Linked DNA regions of Sinorhizobium meliloti. The protein of the gene in region 2 interacts with the protein of the main gene of each other region in a pairwise test. Links are inferred from orthologs where the notes say so. Each region holds a gene or a part of one and is shown on either strand. Other genes may lie near its edges.

Region 1 (3,698 bases), 1.1 Mb from region 2 along the record:
GACTTGCGCTCGCCGTCGCCGAGATGGCCATCGCTTCCGGCATCGGCGCGACGATCGATGCACCTGCGGAACACGACCCGATCCCGGTCTTCTACGGCGAAGACCAGGGCCGCTATGTCGTAACCGTGGCCGAGGGTTCGGCCGAGACGGTGGCCGCACGTGCAAAAGCCGCCGGCGTTGCGCTGCCGGTGATCGGCAGGACAGGCGGGAATGCGGTGCAGCTCGGAGACGCCAGGCCCGTATCCGTCGATGAATTGCGTTCCGCACATGAAGCGTGGTTCCCCAATTACATGGGCGGCGATCTCGCACCGGACAATTGACCCGCCGGCCGGCAGGTGGCCGAAACAGCATTTGCCTTCGGCCCCTGAATCGTGTTTCCCTTGAGCTCATAGCGGGCGGCGGCAATGCGGCCGCGCCGCAAGAATAACAAGGGAGTTGGCGTATCATGCCCATGGCACCAGGCGATATCGAAGACATGATCAAGGCCGGGATTCCCGGCGCAAGGGTCACGATTCGTGATCTGGCCGGCGACGGCGACCACTATGCCGCCGAAGTCGTGGCCGAAGCGTTTCGTGGCAAGACGCGCGTGCAGCAGCACCAGATGGTCTACAATGCCTTGAAGGGCAACATGGGCGGCATACTCCATGCACTTGCCCTTCAAACCAGCGCGCCGGAGTAAGACGGAAATGGCCGACCTGATCAAGGAGCTCGTAAGCGGGGTCGTTGACAGCGCGTTGAAAGAGATCCTCAAGAAAACCAGAGCGACCGGAACCGCGGCCAAGCGGGCGAAACGGCGAAGCAGGAAAGCCAAGTCAGGCGGCATACTGGCTGACATCGTCGAGGCGGCCTTCCGTAAACCGGCAAAGAAGCAGGTGAGCCGTCGCCGGACCGCGGCTTCCCGGAGCAAACTGCGCCGCCGCTCGGCCTAGATCACGTGTTCTAAGCCTCATCCCGCCCCGAGAGTGGTGCGGAAGCCGAACTTTGAGGGACCATCAATAATTTTGCGATTGGGTGGTGAAAACCACGTCCATGCGTGCTATCTAGACCCTAATCGATATCCGGTCCTTGAAACCGGCGCAGGAAGGAAGACGAGATGAGCGGAATCAACGATTTCATCGATAACGAGGTCAAGAGCAACGACGTCGTTCTTTTCATGAAGGGAACGCCGCAGTTTCCGCAGTGTGGTTTCTCCGGCCAGGTGGTGCAGATCCTGGATTACGTCGGCGTCGACTATAAGGGCATCAACGTGCTCGCCGATGCCGATCTGCGCCAGGGCATCAAGGATTATTCCAACTGGCCGACCATTCCGCAGCTTTATGTAAAGGGCGAATTCGTCGGCGGTTGCGACATCGTGCGGGAAATGTTCCAGGCTGGCGAGTTGCAGTCGCTTCTTCAGGGACAGGGTATCTCCGTCAAGGGCGCCGCCTGACACTTCCGAACCGCATCTTCGCGATGATCGGAAAAGGCGGGTAACCGCCTTTTTTGATTCCGAAGCAATATGCCGCGCATCTAATTTTCAATACGCTTCATGAGCGGGCGGCGAAATTCACGCCAATCATGAATCGCCATGGACGAGCGGGCGCGCGGTCTCGCATGCAGCCCTGTCCGGGGTGCGGCCTGCTCCGATTTCCACCGGCAAGTACTGCGTCCTTTTCGATCCGACACAACAAAAGACTGAGTTTATTCAGCAGATCCAAATCATTGCGAAACGTGCCACGCACTGGCTCGGCGTGGCGAAGAACCGGCTGCAGGAAAGCTGCAGCCGGCAGGATGTATGAAATGACAAGGCCCATAGACCAAGCCGCCACCATCTCCGGACTGACGAAAGTCCAGTTCATTGCATTGATGGCCATGCTGATGTCCATCAACGCGATCTCGATCGACATCATGCTGCCGGGGCTGCAGGAAATCGGCGCGAGCCTCGGCGTGGCGGATGAGAACCATCGGCAATACGTCATAACCGCCTACCTGCTCGGCATGGGGTTCGCGCAGCTCTTCTTCGGCCCGCTGTCCGATCGCTTCGGGCGAAGGGCACCGTTGTTGGGCGGGCTGGCACTTTACGGCGTCAGCGCTCTTGCGATCGTGTTCGTACCGACCTTCGGGGCACTCCTGTTCCTTCGGCTTGTGCAGGGCATAGGCGCGGCTGCAACCCGTGTCATCACCGTTTCCATCGTGCGCGATGTCTATGGCGGGCGGCAGATGGCCGAGATCATGTCGCTGGTGATGATGGTGTTCATGATCGTCCCGGTCATCGCACCGAGCATCGGACAATTGATCATGCTCTTTTCCGAGTGGCACATGATCTTCGTCGTGATCGCTCTGTTCGCGGTTGCTGTAGCGCTTCCGGTCGCCTTGCGCCTTCGGGAGACTTTGGCTCCCGCCAACCGGCGCCCCTTCACGGCCTCGTCCATACTTGCGGGCTTCCGCATCGTGCTGACGAACCGGCTGGCGCTGTTCTATACGCTCGCGACGTCGGCCCTCCTCGGCGCTCTCTTCGGTTTCATCAACTCGGCGCAGCAGATTCTCGTCGGCGTCTATGGTCTTGGCGTCTGGTTTCCGGCCGTCTTCGCCGCTTTCGCCGGCATGATGGCGGTCGCCTCCTTCACCAATTCGCGACTCGTCCGGACGTTCGGGATGCGGGCATTGTCGCATGCAGCACTTCTCGGCTTCACGCTGGCGAGTTTCATCTGGATGTCGGCTTCATTGATCGGGCCGCTGCCTTTGCCGCTTTTCATGCTCCTACATGCCGCCACCATGTTCCAGTTCGGGCTGATCGCCGCCAACTTCAACGCCATGGCGATGGAGCCGCTCGGCCACGTGGCCGGCACCGCCTCTTCCGTTCTCGGCTTCACGCAGACGATCGGCGGCGGAATCATCGGCGCCTTCATCGGCCAGGCCTTCAATAACAGCGTCACGCCCCTTGCGGTCGGCTTCTTCACGGTCGCCGTCGTCGCGCTTGTCTGCGTGCTGATCGCAGAGGGCGGCAAGCTCTTCAAACCGCACAATCCGGCCGGCTAGCCGGATTGGCTCCAGGACACCGATTTTTCCTCCCAGTCCATTTTGGATATTTTCAACATGACTTCCGTTTCCCAACAGTCTTCGCTCGGTGAACAATCATCGGGCCACGCCGATCAGGCCTCGGGCGCCGCGCGCCTCGGAATGGGCCTTGTCGAATTCATCGTCACCATTGCGGTCATGACCGCGAGCATTGCGCTCGCGATCGACAGCATGCTGCCGGCTCTGCCAAGCATCGGCCAGACGCTCGACGTTGCCAACGCCAACGATACGCAACTCGTGATCGGCGTCTTCTTCCTGGGCTTCGGCCTCTCCCAGATATTCTTCGGGAGTCTCTCGGATGCCTTCGGGCGCCGGTCCGTTCTCCTTGGCGGCCTTGCGCTCTTCAGCCTGTCGATGTTCGCCGCCTCCTGGGTCGAAAGCATCGAGACGCTGCTCCTGCTCCGCTTCATCCAGGGGATCGGCGGTGCCGCAGTGCGCATCACGACCATGGCGATCGTCCGCGACTGTTTCGGCGGCCGCGACATGGCGCGCGTCATGTCCTACGTCATGATCGTCTTCATGATCGTGCCGATCGTCGCGCCGACACTTGGCCAGGTGGTGATCGCCTATGCCGACTGGCACTGGATCTTCATCCTGATCGGCGTCGTCGGCGCCGCCCTGTTTGTCTGGGCGCTGACACG
Region 2 (3,719 bases):
CGGGCGCTTGGAGAGCTCCGGCAGCCGGATGCGTTCGGCTGTCATTCCCGGCCGCTCATTGGCGAAAGCGACCTCCAGCTCCGCATCGCCGGCGATCGACCGGATGCAGCCGGAAAGCGCCCGCTTGAACGGTTCGGCGGCGTTTTCCCTCGTAGTCGGTTTCGCCTTGGAATTCGAACTCACGACAATTCCTTCTTCAACCGGATCGGCCGTTATGCGAGCACATCGATTTTCAGGCGGTCGCTTCCAGCACGATGTTGGCAGCGCTCTCCTTGAGTTCGACGCCGAAGGCGCGCTGATAATGCTCGGCGACCAGCGCCCGCTCCAGCTCGTCGCACTTGTTGAGGAAAGTCACGCGGAACGCAAAGGCGATATCGCCGAAGATATAGGCGTTCTCGGCCCAGGTGATGACCGTGCGCGGGCTCATGACGGTCGACAGGTCGCCGTTGATGAAGGCGGCACGCGTCAGGTCGGCGACGCGGACCATCTTGGAGACCGTCTCGCGGCCCTTGTCGGCAACGAAGCCCTTGACCTTGGCGGAAACGATATCGACTTCCTTGTCGTGCGGCAGGTAATTGAGCGCCGTCACGATCGACCAGCGGTCCATCTGGGCCTGGTTGATCTGCTGCGTACCGTGATAGAGGCCGGTCGTGTCGCCGAGACCGACGGTGTTTGCCGTCGCAAACAATCGGAAGGCCGGATGCGGGCGGATGACGCGGCTCTGGTCGAGCAGCGTCAGGCGGCCGGAGGACTCCAGCACGCGCTGGATCACGAACATGACGTCGGGCCGGCCGGCATCGTATTCGTCGAAGACGAGCGCGACATTGTGCTGATAGGCCCAGGGCAGGATGCCGTCCTTGAACTCGGTCACCTGAAGCCCGTCCTTGACGACGATCGCGTCCTTGCCGACCAGATCGATGCGGCTGACATGGCTGTCGAGGTTGACGCGCACGCATGGCCAGTTGAGCCGCGCCGCGACCTGCTCGATATGGGTCGACTTGCCGGTGCCGTGATAACCGGAAACCATCACGCGCCGGTTGTGGGCGAAGCCGGCGAGAATGGCGAGCGTCGTCTCACGATCGAAGAGGTAGTCCGGGTCGATTTCGGGCACATAGGCATCGCCCTTCGAATAGGCCGGAACACGCAAATCCGTGTCGATGCCGAAAGCCTCCCGGACAGAGACCGTCGTGTCGGGGAGGTTGGAAATATCGAGGTCAATCTTGCTCATCATAACTCCAGAGCGGACGCCCGCCGGCACCCGCGCATTCGCCTGCAAAGTGTGCTTCTGTCATAATCCGGGTTGTTAGCAGAAACCAGCCTGTTTTAACAATTGGTAGGCTTGAATAACCGCCCGAAAGCGGTCTTCCGACCCCCTGTCTCCGCCATTTGCGTCGGGGTGGTGCTTCTTGACGAGCTCCTTGTATGCCGCCTTGATGTCGGCGGTCGTCGCCGAGGCCGCGAGCCCCAGCGTCTCGAAGGCCTTCGCCTCGAGCGTCTTCAGCTTGCGCAGGCGCGGCTCGTGCCGCGCCTGGCGGGCGCGCGCCTCGTTGAAAAATCCGAAAGGATCGCGCATGCGCGCCTGTGCGCCCGCGGTGCCGGAGCGCATCTGCGACTGTGTCGGGCCGTTGCGGGCGCTCTTGTTGACACCGACCGTCCAGGTCGGACGATGGCCGGTCACCGCTTCCTTCTGGTAGCGGGCGATCTCGGTGTCGGAGAGGCCGGAAAAATAGTTGTAGCCCTTGTTGTACTCCTTCACATGCTCGAAGCAGAACATGAAATACTCGCCCTCGGCATTGCGCCCGACGGGTGCCCGATGAACTGCCGTCTTGTCGCAGCCATCCCATTGGCACACCGGCGCAGACGGCTCCACGCGCGCTTGACCCCGGGGGCGCGTTCGGATGCGGTCGAAATATTTTGAATCGAGCTTCATGACGCACATTATGGGGTTTGCAGAGGGCCACAACAAGAATTGACAAAACGGAATGTTACTGGCTTTGTGCGGGCATTTTGCATTGCATGGGAGATGCTGCCGCCTGGCTCCGCCCCTTGCAGCAAAACAGGGAAATGGGACTGAAGACATGTCGCTGCAACGCCGCATCGAAGAGAAGCTCACGCAAGCCTTCCACCCCGAGCGGCTGATGGTGATCAATGAGAGCGACCAGCATGCCGGTCACCAGCCGGAATTCGACGGCGGCGGCGAAACGCATATGCGCGTTCGCATCGTTTCGAGCGCCTTTACCGGCATGAGCCGTGTGGCGCGCCACCGCGCCATAAACGATCTGCTGAAGCCGGAGCTCGATGCCGGCCTCCATGCCTTGGCGGTGGAACCGGCTGCGCCAGGGGAAGCGACGCGCTGGTGAACTGCCCTAGGACCTGTGGACACTTATGGATAGGGATTTGACGGCCCAAATTGCGAGGGACTTTCGTGGAAAATCCGGCGCCGCAGGCCGTCCGCCTGCAAGCCGGATTTTTCGCGACAAGGCACCGCAATATGGGCCGCCCGAAGGGTTTTGCACAAATCGCCCACTGCCGGCGGCTTTTCCCTTGCAAAGGGGACAACCCTTTGCTGCGGAAAAATCCTTGGCATTGACCGATTTGTGCGAAATCAAACCCCTATCCATAAGTGTCCACAGGTCCTAACCCACCTGCCCCTCGTCCTCGGCCGCGCGGATGCGCAGCTTGGTGATCCGGTTCTTCACCCGCTTCATCACGGTAAAACGCTTGCCGTAGAACGTGAAGGCCTGCCGTTCCTCCGGAATGCTCTTCGATTCATGGATCACGAGGCCGGCAACCGTCGTCGCCTCCTCGTCCGGCAACGACCAGTCCAGCGCCCGGTTGAGGTCACGGATCGGCACGGAACCATCGACGACGATCGAACCATCGGCCTCCTGACGTACGCCCTGGATGTCGATGTCGTGCTCGTCGGCAATGTCGCCGACGATCTCTTCGAGAATATCCTCCAGCGTGACGAGCCCCTGCACCTGGCCGTATTCGTCGACCACGATCGCAAGATGCAGCTTGCGGCGCAGGAAGGCGTTGAGCTGGTCTTTGAGATTGGTCGAATCCGGAACGAACCAGGGTTTCTGCGCAATCTTGACGATATCGAGCGTCTCGGGCTCCACATTCGGCTCCGCGAGCGCCCGGAGCAGGTCCTTGGAATGGACGACGCCGATGATGTTGTCGGCCGAGCCGCGCCACAACGGCAGGCGTGTAAACGGACTTTCGAGGATCTCGCGCACGCAGGTCTGGGGCGGATCATCCGCATTGATCGCCCGCATGCCGGTCCGGTGGATCATGACGTCGGAAACTTCGAGTTCGCCGAGATCGAGCACCCCGCCGAGCCGGTCGCGGTCCGCCTTGATGACCGACCCTTCGCGGTGGAGCAGATTGACCGCGCCGCGCAGTTCCTCATGCGCGGTGAGCATCGGCAGGTCGGAAGAAAGATTGATGCCGAAGAGGTGCAGGATGCGCCTGACAATTGCGTTGACGAGGGAGGATATCGGACCCACGACGGCAACGAAGGGGCGAACCCAAGGCGCAACCGCCAGCGCAAACCGGTCCGGCGACGCGATCGCCCAGCTTTTCGGCAGGACCTCGGAGAAGATGACGAGCAGTACCGTCATGGCGACGGTGGCGATCGCCACGCCCGAATCGCCGAAGAGGCCGATCAGCAGGCTCGTCGTCAGCGACGAGGCCAGAATGTTGACGAGGTTGTTGCC

Evidence for each region. Proteins that work in one complex are often made in the same cells at the same time.
Region 1: the proteins of JOH52_RS09845 (region 2) and grxD interact in binary tests that used the Escherichia coli proteins (3 or more experiments, as listed by UniProt). The link is inferred for Sinorhizobium meliloti from one-to-one orthologs.

What each region holds. Positions count from the first base shown.
Region 1 is NZ_JAGIOS010000001.1:3,213,137-3,216,834, reverse strand. Bases 1-2,761 are described here. They hold grxD (Grx4 family monothiol glutaredoxin), read left to right. Parts: upstream 1-1,093; coding sequence 1,094-1,429; downstream 1,430-2,761. Other genes in these bases: JOH52_RS15505 (multidrug effflux MFS transporter), read left to right, coding at 1,771-2,761; JOH52_RS15515 (hypothetical protein), read left to right, coding at 687-929; JOH52_RS15520 (BolA/IbaG family iron-sulfur metabolism protein), read left to right, coding at 446-679; purL (phosphoribosylformylglycinamidine synthase subunit PurL), read left to right, coding at 1-320. Outside these bases: more of JOH52_RS15505, read left to right, coding at 2,762-3,018; JOH52_RS15500 (multidrug effflux MFS transporter), read left to right, coding at 3,076-3,698. UniProt on the Escherichia coli protein: Monothiol glutaredoxin involved in the biogenesis of iron-sulfur clusters.
Region 2 is NZ_JAGIOS010000001.1:2,093,037-2,096,755, reverse strand. The notes cover bases 938-3,719. They hold JOH52_RS09845 (BolA family protein), read left to right. Parts: upstream 938-2,078; coding sequence 2,079-2,360; downstream 2,361-3,719. Other genes in these bases: JOH52_RS09840 (HlyC/CorC family transporter), read right to left, coding at 2,637-3,719; JOH52_RS09850 (J domain-containing protein), read right to left, coding at 1,304-1,939; cobS (cobaltochelatase subunit CobS), read right to left, coding at 938-1,228. Also shown: cobaltochelatase subunit CobT, read right to left, coding at 1-183; more of cobS, read right to left, coding at 233-937. UniProt on the Escherichia coli protein: Transcriptional regulator that plays an important role in general stress response. Has many effects on cell morphology, cell growth and cell division. Acts by regulating the transcription of many genes, including dacA (PBP-5), dacC (PBP-6), ampC and mreB.